Regions from separate parts of the Paenibacillus sp. FSL M7-0896 genome, predicted to be linked through region 1. Evidence: riboswitches for the same ligand, from Rfam matches in the RefSeq annotation. Region 1 holds a riboswitch; each other region holds the start of a gene.
What was found. Region 1 has a riboswitch for thiamine pyrophosphate ahead of MKY12_RS08480 (thiamine phosphate synthase). Riboswitches for the same ligand answer to the same signal wherever they lie in the genome.
Positions count from the first base shown of each region.

Region 1 (4,960 bases):
ACCCTTATACAATGCAAATAACCCGCCATGAAGCGGGTTATTTGCATATGGTCAAGTTAAGTTAGACACGGTTAGTCTAGTCAAGTTAAGTTAAGTTAGGCACGATTAGTCTGGTCAAGTTAAGTTAGGCACGGTTAGTCTGGTCAGTTTAAGTTGATTCGCTTAGTCTAGTCAAGTTAAGTTCATTCGTTTATCCTGATCAGTTTAAATTACATCCGGTTTGGTCACATCAGGCTCAACCAGATTCAGCCTGCCTATCTCAAACCCAAGCGGCTCGGACAGGATATCCCAGTCCTTGAATACCGGCTGGAGTCCTTGCGAACGCAGCATCTCGGCCATCTCGTTCACGCTGCGGTTGTCCGAGATTTCAAACTGCGGCGTTCCCCCTTCCAGGGAATGTCCGCCCACTTCGGTGGATACCCCTGCGGACATCTTCGTGATGCCGAGCTGGACCAGATGATCGCGCAAGGCCGCAGGCTCGCGTGTAGACAGCGAGATGCCGGAGCGCGGCAGAAATAGGCGGTAGGCCAGAATAATCTGCACCAGCGCACGGTCGGTTACATCGCTTGCGGGATTGAATTCGCCTAAGTAAGGCCGGAACCGGGGAGTCGACAGCCCGATTTCGCATTCCGGGTACTTGTCCTGCAAATATCTCGCATGCAGCGCAGTGGCCAGCGCCTCCTGGCGCCATTCGTACATGCCAAGCAGGGCTCCGATATTCACCGAACGGAACCCGGCTTGACAGCCCCGTTCGGGAGCGTCCAGACGGTTGCGGTAGACGCGTTTGGGTCCTTTTACATGCAGCGCACGATAAGTTTCCTGATGGTAGACCTCCTGATAGAGCGTCAGACCGTCCACGCCAGCTTCTCTGAGCTCAGCATATTCTGCTGTCGAGAGCGGATTCACTTCAATGCTGACGGAGGCAAAATAGCGGCGCAGCACATTCACGCAGTCCCTCACATAACCGGCCGGACTGTCCCTGCGGGATTCTCCGGTCAGAATCAGAATGTGGCGCAGGCCTGTGGCTGCGATGGTCTCCGCTTCCCGGGCGACCTGCTCCAGCGTCAGTTTTTTGCGCGGAAAATCATAAATAGAACTGAAGCTGCAATACGTGCAGTGATTCACGCAATAATCAGCCAGGTACATCGGTGTAAACAGTTGCATCACATGGCCGAAATGCGTACGCGTTAAGCGGTGCGCCTTCTGCGCCATCTCCTCCAGATAAGGCTCCGCTGCCGGTGACAACAGTGCCATCAGCCCCTCTTCATCCACCCGCTCTGCACGAAGCGCACGCTTCACATCCTCTGCCGTATACCGGCTCCATAGCGTCCCGTAAGGAAGCTGCTCCAGCCGGGTCATCGTCTCATAAAAGCTCATAACCGTTCTCTCCTTCCTATTCCATCTGTCAGGCCAAGAACCCGGTCAACGGTGAAGAGGCTGCCGCCGTCTCTTCCACAGGCCCCAGTCCGGCGAGATAAGCCTTGCGCCCTGCGGCTACCGCGTCACGGAAGGCTTCTGCCATCAGCAGCGGATCCGAGGCGGTGGCAATCGCTGTATTAAGCAGCACCGCTGCGGCCCCCATCTCCATCGCCTCAGCCGCCTCGGACGGTCTGCCGATTCCGGCATCCACGATCACCGGCAGATTCGTCTCGGAGATCAGAATCCGGATCAGTTCCTTGGTCTGCAGTCCGCGGTTGGACCCGATCGGCGCTCCCAGCGGCATCACGGCCGCAGCCCCCGCTGCTTTCAACCGCAGGGCGGCGGACAGGTCAGGACTCATATACGGAAGCACCACGAAGCCCTCTGCTGCAAGGATCTCGGTCGCCCGGATGGTCTCGGTATTATCCGGCAGCAAATATTTCTGGTCGTTGATGACCTCAATCTTCACCCAGTTCCCCAGCCCCGCCGATCTCGCCAGCCGGGCAATCCGTACTGCTTCCTCTGCGGTGCGCGCACCGGAGGTATTAGGCAGTAAGGTCATATGGGAAGGAATATGGCTGACAATATTGTCACTGCTCTCCGGGTCCACCCGGCGCAGAGCAACGGTAATGACCTGTGAGCCTGATCGCGTAATCACCTCGGGAATGAGGGTGTTGCGGCTGTATTTTCCGGTACCAATGAACAGTCTGCTGGTTAGAGTCACTCCGCCAATCATCAATGGATCTTGCATGTTAACGCCTCCTGGGATAAGTCTTCGTGTTCAGCCTCCGCCTACAAAATGAACCAGCTCCACCCGGTCCCCCTCACTGAGCAGTGTCTCTCCGTAAACCTCTCTGCCAGCAAGCTCACCATTCAGTTCGACAATCACCAGCTTACCGGCCCACTCGGGCCGGGAGAGCAGATCCTCCAGTGTCCGGCAGCTCTCTTCGATTCTTTGCCTCTTTCCGTTAACGGTCACATTCATGCCTGTTCACCTCCTGCTGTGCCCTGTGTTTGAGCCATATCCAGCGCTTCAGCCAGCTCCGCTGCCCTGTCCCTGTGGACCGCTTCCCTGTACGCCATGGCCGCTGCCACCGGGTCCGGGGCTCCGCAGATCCCCGACATGACAGCAATGCCAGCCGCCCCTTGGGCCAGCACCGCTCCGGCATTACCCGGGGTAATCCCTCCAAGCGCAATCAGCGGGATGCGGCTCCAGCGGACAGCCTCGGCCAGTTGCGCAAGTCCCCGTGCCTGCTGCCCCGACTTGCAAGCTGTCGGGAAAACATGCCCGTAGAGGCAGAAGTCTGCTCCTTGCCTTCCAGCCTCCGCAGCCTCTTCCTGCGAGTGTACCGATCTGCCGATCCGCAGGCCCGGTGCAAGCCCGCGTGCTGCGGCTGGCGGAAGGCTATGCCAGGCCAACTGTACACCGCCTGCCCCAGCGGCCAAGGCAACATCGATCCGGTCATTTATGACCAGCTTCGAAGGCGGAACCCCGGCCTGAAGCATCTGCTGCGCCGCCGCCAGCAGTTCGCGGGCGGACATGGCTTTTTCCCGGAGATGGATATAATCCACCATGGGATGTACCGCCGCAGCCAGCTCCGCAAGCTTCTCAGGGTGGAGCCGTCCGTCTGAGATGACATGAATTTCGTGCAACACGTCCACCTTCCTCTCCTCAGCACTACGCTGATCCCTACCTCCAAACACAAAAAAGACCGCCCCCATAAGGAAGCAGTCTGGAATAGAAACAGGAATACCGGTATTAGCCGTATACCCCCGCTGCAATATTCGTTCTCCACTTCCCTACGCTGGTATAACCCAGATCAGGTTCAAAGGGTCCGAGCAGATACGCCCGTCTCAGCCTTGCGGCTCCCCTAGTGATCGTTCTATGCTATTGTTTGGCCTTGCTTTTTGTATATTAGCATATAATTCCTGTTAGAGCTATTCTTTCGTAGATTTTACTTCAATTACAAAAGCCACGGATGAACTCCCTTCTGAAAATTTACCATCCTCGGATGTCCAGAATGCTGATATGCCGTAGTAATAAACGCCTTGTTCTTTTGGAGCATTAAAAGAGCCGTTCTTCAATGGAATTTGCACTTCTTTATCATCGACAAATTGCTGAACGGTTAACCCGCCGGGTGCCGGTTTATAAGTAAAAGCAACATTGATCCCCCCCTCAGGGGCTATAGCAGTGGGAGTAACCCCCTGTACCATGGATTGTCCTCCTGCATAATCCGCACATCCTAATTTTCCCCAGCAATAGCTGCCTTGGGTAACCGGAATTTGGGTTTTCCCGGAAGTAACAAGGGGTAGCGGCGGCGATTCCTGTGTAATTCTAATCCCAATGCTTTTTGCATTTCCTTCCAATCTTGTATTTGCCACAAGTCTTCCTGCAAAAGGAGTCAAATAAATGAACACTACCAGAAAAACTAAAATCCCCGCTGCAGATAGAATGAATCCTTTTTTTCTAAGCATCCCAATCCCCTATTCATATCAAATTATCTAAATAGACGGAATTATATTGTAATAGTTACAAGCGCTGAAAAAAAGCCTACCGGCAAGCGGTTAGGCTTTTTAAAAATAGAATTTATATGTTGCACACGATTTCTGAAGATGCCGATTAAAGAATCTGCATCCAGATCTTATTCTGCACCCATTATCCGTTGACAACCTCACCGCCGTTCACATGCATCACCTGTCCGCTCACATAGGAGGAATCGTCCGAGGCCAGGTATACATACGCCGGTGCCAGCTCTTCAGGCTGCCCCGGGCGCTTCATCGGCTGGGTGCCGCCGAACTCACTGACCTTCTTCGCGTCAAAGGTTGACGGAATCAGCGGGGTCCAGATCGGTCCGGGCGCTACTGCGTTCACGCGGATGCCCTTATCGGCCAGATTCATTGACAGCGAACGAGTGAAGCTGAGAATGGCTCCTTTGGTGGACGAATAGTCCAGCAGCTGCGGGCTGCCGCGATACGCCGTGATGGAGGTCGTGTTAATGATCGTAGCGCCTTTTTTAAGATGAGGCATAGCTGCCTTCGTCAGGTAGAACATGGAGAAAATATTCGTCCGGAACGTACGCTCCAGCTGCTCCGCTGTAATGTCCTCAATATGGTCCTGCGGATGCTGCTCCGCCGCATTGTTAATCAGGATGTCAAGCTTGCCGAGTCCTTCAACGGTTTGACGTATCAAGCTCTGACAGAAGCATTCGTCCCCGATATCTCCGGCGATCAGAATACACGTTCTGCCCTCCTGCTCAACCTGGCGCTTGGTCTCTTCCGCATCCTCATGCTCGTTCAAGTAGGAGATCACCACATCCGCGCCCTCCTTGGCAAAATGAACGGCAACCGCACGCCCGATCCCGCTGTCGCCTCCGGTAATGAGCGCAGCCTTGCCCAGCAGCTTGCCTGCTGCCTTGTACGCCGGTGTCTCAAACTCCGGGAGCGGGTTCATCTCACTCTCAATTCCCGGGCGCTGATCCTGTACCTGCGGGGGCAGAGTTTTGACAGGTTGTTTGTTAGTGTCTGGCATAATCCATTCTCC
Region 1 is NZ_CP150250.1:2,016,640-2,021,599, reverse strand. Features, by position in the region: gene thiH (2-iminoacetate synthase ThiH) at 205-1,377, opposite strand; gene MKY12_RS08490 (thiazole synthase) at 1,406-2,170, opposite strand; gene thiS (sulfur carrier protein ThiS) at 2,201-2,404, opposite strand; gene MKY12_RS08480 (thiamine phosphate synthase) at 2,401-3,081, opposite strand; TPP riboswitch at 3,200-3,302, opposite strand; gene MKY12_RS08475 (hypothetical protein) at 3,358-3,894, opposite strand; gene MKY12_RS08470 (SDR family oxidoreductase) at 4,076-4,948, opposite strand.

Region 2 (4,960 bases), 1.9 Mb from region 1:
AGCTACAGTGCAGGGGGCGAGCTGATCTTCAGCCAGTTCGCGGGCTTCCTGGCCGGCGTACTGGTCTCGCCGCTGCTGAACCGGCGGTTCGGCAAGCGCGGCGGTATTCTGATTGCCACAGGGTTGCTGCTCTGTGCCGAGATTGCCTACGCCTTCCTCCCGCCCTGGGGCTGGATGTACGTAATTGCCGTAGCCGCAGGGTTCGGCTTCGGGATGATCGAAGCCGTCATCGGCACGATTATTATTGCCGCAGTCACCGAAGGAACGGCGGTTGCCATGAGCCGGCTGGAGGTGCTGTTCGGTGTCGGGGCGCTGCTCATGCCGCTGGCGGCCAGTCCGCTGATTGCCGCCGGGCAGTGGAGGCTGGCCTTCCTGATCGTTGCCGCCTTCTCCCTCCTCTCGCTGCTCTTCTGGGCGAAGAGCAGATTCGGCCCGCTGGACAGCGCGCTGAATGAGCGGCCTGCCCGCCCTGACCGCGCTGCGGCAGCGGAAGCGGGAACCACCAGACGGTTGTCCTTGCCCTACAAGGGCAAGCAATGGGTCGTGCTGGGCTTGTTCATTCTGTTCTTCTTTCTCTATGTAGGCACTGAGATGAGCCTGGTGAATTTCATGCCGGCGATCTTCATTGCGAAGCTGGGCATGAGCGAGGCCGCGGCTGCACTCACGGTGACCTTCTTCTGGCTGGCCATGTCGGCGGGCAGACTGTTCGCCGGTGTCATCGCCGAGAAGATTTCCTACCGCATCTATGTGCTCGTCAGCTGCTTTGCCGCTTTGCTGCTGCTCGTTATTTTCCCGTTCGCCGGTCACCGGCTTGCCGCCTTTGCCATCATCCTGCTGCTTGGCCTGTTCATGTCCGGCATCTTCTCCATCGCGCTGGTCTTCTCCAGCAAGCTGCTGCCCGGCGCGGAAGAATCCACGCCGAGCATTATGATCGCCTCCGGCGGAGTCGGCGGCGCGGTGCTGCCGCTGCTGACCGGCTGGTCCATGGATCATCTGCAGATCGCCCAGACCTCGGGACTTTTGGCCGCTTTTGCCGCGCTGTTATTCGTGCTGAGCGTGACCGCCTGGAGAATCGGGTAATTGTATACAACAAGGTCCATATTCTGTGAATAAGGATGGAACCCACACATGGCTGAACTGCATTCCGAGCCCACTCTGCATACCGCCTTGCTGCAATTCATTTTCCCCTTCTCCATCAAGGCCGAGGTCGATGAAGAGCTGATTGAGAGTTTACAGCAGGATGGATTTACGCGTTTTTTTCTTGAGAACAAGGAACTGGAGCATGCCTATTACGGAGAGAACCACTGTGTATCCCATGAGAAAATGGAGCGCAGCTATCTTCCTTTTGCCGCCCATGTCTTGTTTCCGCATGAGAAGGACAGGGATTCCTTCCGCCGCTTTTCCCGGGTGAGTGATCTGCTGTGCGGGCTGCAAATGCCCTTTCAGACGGTTCCCTTCCGCGTGCTGTCGACCGATGTGTTCCTCTGCCCGTTCGAGCTGGGCTTCCTGACGGTAAGAGTGGCTATTGAGGAGGAGAATCTCCCCTTCAGCATGGTACTCGAATTCGCCGACCGGTTCCGCAACCTGGAGGATGTAAGCGTTCAGGATGAGCATACCTTCATCCATTGTCATAAGAAGTCTTTTGCCCGGGTGGAGGACTTCGTGTTCAGGCATCTGGCAGCCGGGCTGGAGCCGTATCTCGATCCTGCGGAGACGAATGGCAATTATTTCGAGACCCTGCCCTTCTTCGTCGATGAACGAATGCTGGTGCAGGCCTTCTACGGCGTTAATCTCCCTGAGGACGAGGAAGAGATCAGTGTCGAAATGCTCTACCGTGCCTCTCAGGTGGATGGTCTGACCATCGACGGCAGCCCCTACATGAGTGCAAGTGATCCGGATTATATCAAGCAGTACACCCGGGAGCATTGCTATAGCCGCTGGGGGCCGGACACCTACTATATGACCAATGAGCAGACCTTCTGCTGCGTGAGCCGGGCGAAGCCGGAGATTGCCGCAGGCCTGATCAGCCAGATGTACGGAGAGTATTATTACGGAATGCTGCTGAGTATTTTTCATAAAATCGTGCTGCTGAAGCTCGCCAACCTCCACTCCCGGCTGCGTATCAACCACGACAACGATGAGATCGAGAATCTGATCTTCCTGATCAACAAATTCTCGGCCAAATTCTACTTCCTGGAGCTGATTTCGCAGTCGCAGGGGCGGGAGATTTTTTTTCAGCTGCGTAAGGTGTATGGCAATGATGCGCTGTTCGATGAGGTGAAAATGACCCTGAATGACCTGTTCCAGTATCAGGACAAATTCCAGGCCAAACGGCGGGATACGCTCCTGATGGTGCTCACCGTATTTACGGTCATCAGCGGGATCTACGGGATGAATCAGGTCATCGAGGATCTGAAGGGCCAGATTGACTGGAGCAAAATGCTGGAGTACTCCGCGTTCGAGTATCTGGCTCTGTTCCTGACCTTCTCGGGGATCACCGTCAGTGTCGGCTTAACGCTGAGAGAGATCTGGAACGGCATCCGCAGCCGCCGCAAGAAGCGGCATTATACGAGGGATTAAGGCACAGAGGGTGGACAATGTCGAAGCTGCCGTCTATAATACACCGTAAGAACATAGCAATACCCGTGAACTTTATAGAACCAGGGGTGCTGGAATTGGCCGGCTGAGATTGTATCCCACAAGATACTGACCCTTATACCTGATCTGGATAATGCCAGCGTAGGAATCATCATTCGGCACAGTGCCTTAAGCGGTACTGAAGCTGAATTCCCCTCACGCAAGTAACTGGCGTCCCGATCTTCGGGACGCTTTTTTGATTCTAAGGATGTACAGGAATAGGGTTTCTGTAAGCTCTGAAGACCAGGGGTTGCTGGAAGGAGAGAGAAAGAGAAATGGGAGTCAAAAAAACAGTAATGCTGCTGCTCAGTTCCATGCTGGTTCTCACAGTCGCGGGATGTGGCGGCGGGAACAACAGCGGCAATGCGGGGGCCAGCGCACCTGCTGCCGGGAACAGTACGGCTGCACCTGATGCAACCGCAGTCGCACCCACAGATGCACCTAAGGCGCTGACTCCGGTCAAGATTGCCCTGGACTGGACGCCGAACACGAATCATACCGGCCTGTATGCAGCTAAGGAGCTGGGCTATTACGCGGAGGAAGGTCTTGACGTACAGATTGTACAGCCAGGCGCTGCCGGGTCTGATACTATGGTCACTTCCGGCGAAGCCCAGTTCGGCATCAGCGCCCAGGAGGCGCTGACCCTAGCCCGCCTGCAGGATGTGCCGCTGGTGTCGATTGCTGCAATCATTCAGCATAATACCTCGGGCTTTGCGGCTCCGAAGGACCGCAATATTAAGACGCCGAAGGATTTTGAAGGCAAAACGTACGGAGGCTGGGGCTCCCCTGCGGAGCAGGCTGCCATGAAAGCCATCATGGACCCCGAAGGCGGGGATGTCTCCAAGGTGAAGCTGGTGAATATCGGCGAAGCGGACTTTTTCACAGCCGTGAAGCGGGATATTGACTTCGCCTGGATCTTCTATGCCTGGACCGGGGTGGAAGCCGAGCTGCGCGGGGAGCCGCTGGATATGCTCTATCTTAAGGATTATGCGCCGCAGCTGGATTACTACACACCGGTGCTGACCACCAGCGAGAAGGAGATCGCCGAGCATCCTGAAGTGGTGAAGGCCTTCCTGAAGGCTACGTCCAAGGGTTATCAGTACGCTATCGATAACCCGGAAGAAGCCGCGACGGTACTGTCGGATGCTGTACCTGATCTGGACCCCAAGCTGGTGCTGGCCAGTCAGAAATGGCTTAGCCCGAAATACAAGGACGACGCCCCGCGCTGGGGTGAGCAGAAGCTTGAGATCTGGAAGAATTACGCCGACTGGATGTACGGCCTGAAGCTGCTGGATAAGCCGCTGGATGCGGAGAGTACGTTTACGAATGAATTTTTGCCGGAATCATAATGAACCCGCATGGCGGGAATCTTATACTTAACTTGAAAGGATGATTGATCATGGCTAATACACTGCTCAGCATTCAGGTAATCCCCAAGACACCGAACAACGAGGATTCCATCCCTTACGTGGACAAGGCTATAGAGGTGATTCAAAAGTCAGGCGTGAAGCATCAGGTGAATCCGCTGGAGACTACGATGGAAGGCGAGCTATCCGAGCTGCTGGATATTGTGCGTGATATGCATGAGGCGCTGGTCGCTTCCGGCAGTCCTAGTGTCATCTCACAGATCAAGATCGCCCATAATCCGGGCGGCATCAGCATGGAGAAGCTGACGGAGAAATACCGGCCGTGAGAAGCACCTGGAAGCTAGTGTGGCCGCCCTTTGTGGCGGTCCTCTTTTTTGTCGGGATATGGCAGCTATCGGTCATGCTGTTCGATATCCCGGCTTACCAGCTGCCCAGCCCCGCGGATATCGCGCGTGAGACGAAGAATAACGCCTCCGGGATCTGGGAGCACACCGCCGCCACGCTGCGGCTGACCCTGATCGGCTTCCCGGTCGGCACAGGCATCGGCCTGCTCACCGCCTTGCTGCTGCATCTGCTGCCCTGGGTCAAGCGAGCGCTCTATCCGCTGCTGATTCTCAGCCAGAATGTGCCCTCCATTGCGCTTGCCCCGCTGCTGATTATCTGGTTCGGCTTCGGCCTGCTGCCCAAAATCATCCTGATCACCCTCGTCTGCTTCTTCCCTGTGGCTGTTGCGACCATGGGCGGGCTGACGCAAAGCGACCGGGTAATGCTGAATTATATGAAGATGGCAGGTGCAGGCAAGTGGCAGATCTTCACCAAGCTGGAGCTTCCCGGCTCGCTGCCCTCCCTGTTCTCCGGGCTCAAAATCTCCGCCACTTATGCGGTGATGGGCGCAGTGGTCGCCGAGTGGATCGGCGCCGACAAAGGGATCGGCTACTATATGCTGCTGCAGAAGT
Region 2 is NZ_CP150250.1:117,543-122,502, reverse strand. Features, by position in the region: gene MKY12_RS00525 (MFS transporter) at 1-1,080, shown strand, start outside; gene MKY12_RS00520 (hypothetical protein) at 1,129-2,580, shown strand; TPP riboswitch at 2,653-2,763, shown strand; gene MKY12_RS00515 (ABC transporter substrate-binding protein) at 2,913-3,986, shown strand; gene MKY12_RS00510 (MTH1187 family thiamine-binding protein) at 4,037-4,330, shown strand; gene MKY12_RS00505 (ABC transporter permease) at 4,327-4,960, shown strand, end outside.
Region 2: it holds a riboswitch for thiamine pyrophosphate, as region 1 does, so the genes downstream of both, MKY12_RS00515 (ABC transporter substrate-binding protein) here and MKY12_RS08480 (thiamine phosphate synthase) in region 1, are expected to answer to the same signal.

Region 3 (4,960 bases), 960 kb from region 1:
CGTTGCTGTCTTGTCCGTATTGTTGCTTCCGCAAGCCGCAGCCGTGACCATGGTCAGGAGCAGCATAATAGTTAGACTTAGTTTTTTCATTCGATGAATCCCCTCTCGTATCTTCTATTGTATTGATTTTCCATAGCTTAGCTTGCCCCAAATTCTGCTCCTGCATCAGGATATTCAGAACAGAAATCAACAAAAAAAAGCGACCCTCCGGCAAAAGGAGAATCGCTGCTCTATGGATGTTACAAGCTCTGCTTCTGTGTGGGCATAGCTATACGTGCATGATTTCCGGTGCCGCCTTTTCCTTGGAACGCTCAGCTCCGGAATGGCGGCCCCGGCGCAGCAGCAGTCCAAGGACCGCACCGCCAAGTGCGACAAACATCATAATGTGGAACGTGTCCGCGAAGCCCTGCGACAATACCGTCTGCTTAGCCAGCAGCAAGGCATCCTGCGAAGCGCCTGCGGTACTCTTTCCGGCAGCGGCAGCGGCCTCCTGCATCTCGGTACCGCGCGCCGTTGTTCTTGCCGTCAGAATCGTAACCAGCGTCGAGACGGCCAGCGAGGTAATCACCTGCTGCATCGAATTCGTCAGCGAGGTTACCCGGTTCACCAGATGACTTGGTGCCTTGTTGAGCAGATGCGTATTCATCGGCATCATCATCATACCCATTCCGGCCCCGCACATGATCAGCGGAAGGATCAGGTCGCGGCTCTGCGTGGTAAGATCCACATGGGAATACTGGAATAACGCACCGGAGACCAGACTGAGACCGCAGACCACGAGCCAGCGCACACCGATCCGGTCGAACAAGATTCCGGCAACCGGCATCATCAGCCCGGAAGCGATCGCTTGCGGCAGCAGCGTCAGGCCGGTATCAAATGCGCCGAAGCCGCGGGCCTGCTGCAGAAATTGCGGGAGCAGGAATAACGCGCCATATAAGCCGAACTGGGCAATCCACTGCACGATGATCCCTGTCGTGAAATCAACGGATTTCAGAATCCGCAGCTCCAGCAGCGGTGTCTTGGAGCGCAGTTCAGCGATGACAAAAGCGATCAGCGCCACAGCGCCCAGCAGCAGCCCGATCAGCGTCTTCTCAGAGGTCCAGCTCTGCGCGCCCTGGCTGACCCCGTAAGTGAGCGAAGCAAACGCCAGCGGGCCAAGAACCATACCGAGCTTATCCATGCCGGGCACGCTGTTCTTCGCCGCATTCGGCAGCTTGCGCAGTCCGATCAGCACAGCAATGATGCCAATCGGAATATTAATGAGGAAGATCCAGCGCCAGGAATGGTATTCAACCAGCCAGCCCGACAATACCGGACCTATAGCGGGTGCGAACAGGACGGGAATACCCATAATCCCCATGACAACTCCAACCTTACTTTTGGGGGCCAGTCTGTACACATAGGCCATCCCGACAGGGAGCACACAGCCACCGCCAAGTCCCTGAATGACCCGGAAAACAATCAGCCATTCGGCGCTGCTTGGTGTAGCGCACAGAATCGAGCCTATCGTAAACACAATTACCGCCGTCAGGAAGACCGTCTTGGCCCCGAACCGGTCAGACAGCCAGCCTGACAGCGGAATAACTGAAGCCTGAGCCAGCATATATCCGGTAACTACCCACTGCAGCGTATGCAGGTCCGTCTTGAAATCCACCACCAGCCTGGACAAGGCTACATTCATCGCCGTACTGTCCAGCACAACCATAAATACTCCGGCAATAATGGCCAGCAGCGGAACCAGAATGCTGGACAGCCGGAAATCGGCTTCCTGCTTCAAGGTCTGATCCATGTCTCTTCTCCTCCTGAGCTGTCCGCGTTCAACATTGACCTGCGGGCAGATTGTTCTATATAATGAGTGAACGGACAACTGTCCGTAAGTGCAATTCATAGTCTACGGACAATTGTCCGTTGTGTCAATTCTTTTATTTATTTTTCTGTAAATCGCTGATTTATTTCTGAAAGGGGTTCTCATGAAAAAGCCAGACACCGATGCTGCACAGCTCCCGCGCTCAGCTCCGCAAGCCAAAGAATCCGCTCCGCCCGAGTCCGCCGATCCTTATGTACAGCGGATTCTTGAAGCTGCCCGCCAGTTGTTCACCGAGAGCGGACTTGAGGCAGTCAGCATGTACAGCATTGCCAAGCGGGCAGGCATAGGACAAGGCTCCCTGTACCGCCGCTTCACGGACAAGGGTGAGATCTGTTCTGCACTGCTGAAGGGCAGCACAGATCAATTCCTGTCCGGGCTGGAGCAGCAGGTGGCTGCCAGTGCCGGTGAAGCTCCGGCTCTCGCTCAGCTGCAGAGCAGCATTGAGCAGATTGCCGATTTCATTGAGCAGTATGCTGAGCTGCTGAATATGATCAAAGCCGAGTTCACCGGTAAGAAGCAGCTGACCCAGTTTGAGCATCCTTTTTTTCAGCGGCTGGGGGTGATGATGACAGAGCTGCTGCAGCGTGCTGCGGAGGGCGATGAGATTATTGACATTGATCCTGCCTTTGCGGCCACGGCCTTAATCTCTGTCCTCAGCCCTGATCTGTACCTGTATGAGCAAAAGCGGCACCACTCCTCCAAGCTGGACATCTCCCGGGGCATCGTCACCTTGTTCGTGACCGGTCTGGCGAAGCGCTGACCGCCTGCTCTTTACAAGAGGGGAATTTGTGGTATATTAAGTAGCAATTACGAATTCAATAACACCTGTTAATTCACTAGGGGAGTCGGCCGACTGAGACGGAGCTTAAGCTTCGGACCCTTTGAACCTGATCTGGATCATACCAGCGGAGGGAAGTGGAGCAGAATGTATCAGTGGTTCCCGTCACAGGGCCGCAGCCGACTGTACCTTCCGCCCCATTCATTGCCTCCGGGAATGAATGGGGCTTTTTTGTGCTCCGCGCAGGTTCTACTTCAATCCGGGGAGGCTTGTACATAGTCTTATGATCAACATTAGCAATCTATCCTATGCTTTCGGGACCGGTTCGTCCCGGACACCCGTCTTCTCAGGGCTATCCATGAATGTGCAGCGCGGCGAATTCATTTCTGTCGTAGGCGGAAGCGGATGCGGCAAAAGCACCTTGTTCAAAATCATCGCCGGCCTGCTGGAGCCGGACAACGGCAGGATTACGCTGAACGGAGCCGAGTCCGCTACAGCAGCGAAGAGGCTGGGCAGTGTGGCCTACATGCCGCAGCAGGATCTTCTCCTGCCTTGGCGGACCGTAATGGACAATTGTCTGCTGCCTTGGGAACTCAAGCGCAGCCGTCCCAAAGCGGCCGCCGTGGCCGAGATTCGTACCCTGCTGCAACGCTTCGGCCTAGAGGGAACCGAAGGGGCTTATCCCCAGGAGCTGTCCGGCGGGATGCGCCAGCGCGTGGCGGTACTCCGCACCGTGGCGGCGGGGAATGACCTGCTGCTGCTCGATGAGCCGTTCGGGGCGCTCGATGCCATTACTAAGCGCTCACTGCAGCGCTGGCTGCTCGAGTTATGGGCGGAGCTGGACAAGACGGTGCTGTTCATCACCCATGATCTGGAGGAGGCTCTACTGCTCAGTGACAGAATCTATCTAATGACGGGCAGTGGCGGCGGCGGGATGCAGGAATTCCCAGCCGGTCTACCCCGTCCGCGCCATCACAGTCTGAACTATCTACCGCAGTTCGCCGCCCTGCGCCAGGAATTGGAGCTGAAGCTATATGAGAACCGCCGCTCCTAGAAGATTGCTCCAGCACTACGGTCCGGCTTCCCTGCTCGCCCTGCTGACGCTTGCCGGCTGGGAGACTGTAGCCCGGCTGGGCCTGGTTCCTCCCTTCATTCTTCCGGCTCCGTCTGCGGTCTGCAAGGCCTTGCTGGAGGAACGCCGCCTGTTATTCGGGGTGCATCTGCCGGCTACACTGCTTGAGGTACTCACGGGCTTCGCACTGTCTGTGGTCTGCGGCTGCCTGCTGGGAGTCGCCATGCACCTGTTCAGTCCGCTGGCCAAGGCGCTGTACCCGCTGCTGATCATCAGCCAGACGGTTCCGCTGATCGCGCTCTCTCCCCTGTTCATCATGTGGTTCGGCTACACCCTATGGAGTAAGGTCGCCGTTGTCTTCCTGACCGCTTTCTTCCCGGTGGTCATCGGCACCTATGACGGCTTGTCCAAGAACACGGACGCCTACCGGGAGCTGCTGCTGACATATGGCGCGAACCGTTGGCAGATTCTCGGGAAGGTGGGCGTTCCGCTGGCCCTGCCCTCTTTTTTCTCCGGACTGAAGCTGTCGGCTGTGTACTGTGTGATCGGTGCAACCATCGGGGAATGGCTTGGAGGCAGCCAGGGGCTGGGCTATTTCAGCCGCAGAATGGCAGGGAATCTCCAGAGTGCCAAGATGTTCGCCGCTGTTGTCTTGTTATCCGTGCTCGGTATCCTGCTGTTTCTGGCTGTCGCCGCACTGGAGAAGATTATTCTGAAGAAAAGAGGACGTTATTCATGACTACTATCCGCTATTTCCGTTATCTGCACCATGCGATTTCAAGGCCAACCGTTCTACTGTCTGCTCTGCTGCTCTGTATGCTGCCCGTCCTGGCAGGCTGCACCAATACGAACAGTCCGGCGGCCTCCGGCTCCCCGGCGGGGACTACAGCCACTTCTGAAGCTGGGACTGGAGCCGAAGGCGCAGTCCATAAGCTGACGATTATGCTTGACTGGTATCCCAATGCTGTCCACTCTTTTTTGTATGCGGCAGAGGCTGAAGGCTATTTCGCTGAGGAAGGTCTGGAGGTTGATATTCAGATGCCGGCCGATACCAATGATGCGCTGAAGCTTGTTGCTGCGGGAAAGGTGGATCTGGCACTCAGTTACCAGCCGCAGGTATTGATGGCACGGGGGGAGCAGATTCCGGTCAAGTCGATTGCTGCGCTGGTGCGCCACCCGCTGAATCATCTCATGGTAGCTGCAGACAGCGGCATTACCCGCCCGGGAGAGCTGTCCGGCAAGC
Region 3 is NZ_CP150250.1:2,977,526-2,982,485, reverse strand. Features, by position in the region: gene MKY12_RS12550 (amino acid ABC transporter substrate-binding protein) at 1-90, opposite strand, end outside; gene MKY12_RS12545 (DHA2 family efflux MFS transporter permease subunit) at 269-1,789, opposite strand; gene MKY12_RS12540 (TetR/AcrR family transcriptional regulator) at 1,971-2,627, shown strand; TPP riboswitch at 2,696-2,798, shown strand; gene MKY12_RS12535 (ABC transporter ATP-binding protein) at 2,929-3,699, shown strand; gene MKY12_RS12530 (ABC transporter permease) at 3,680-4,456, shown strand; gene MKY12_RS12525 (ABC transporter substrate-binding protein) at 4,453-4,960, shown strand, end outside.
Region 3: it holds a riboswitch for thiamine pyrophosphate, as region 1 does, so the genes downstream of both, MKY12_RS12535 (ABC transporter ATP-binding protein) here and MKY12_RS08480 (thiamine phosphate synthase) in region 1, are expected to answer to the same signal.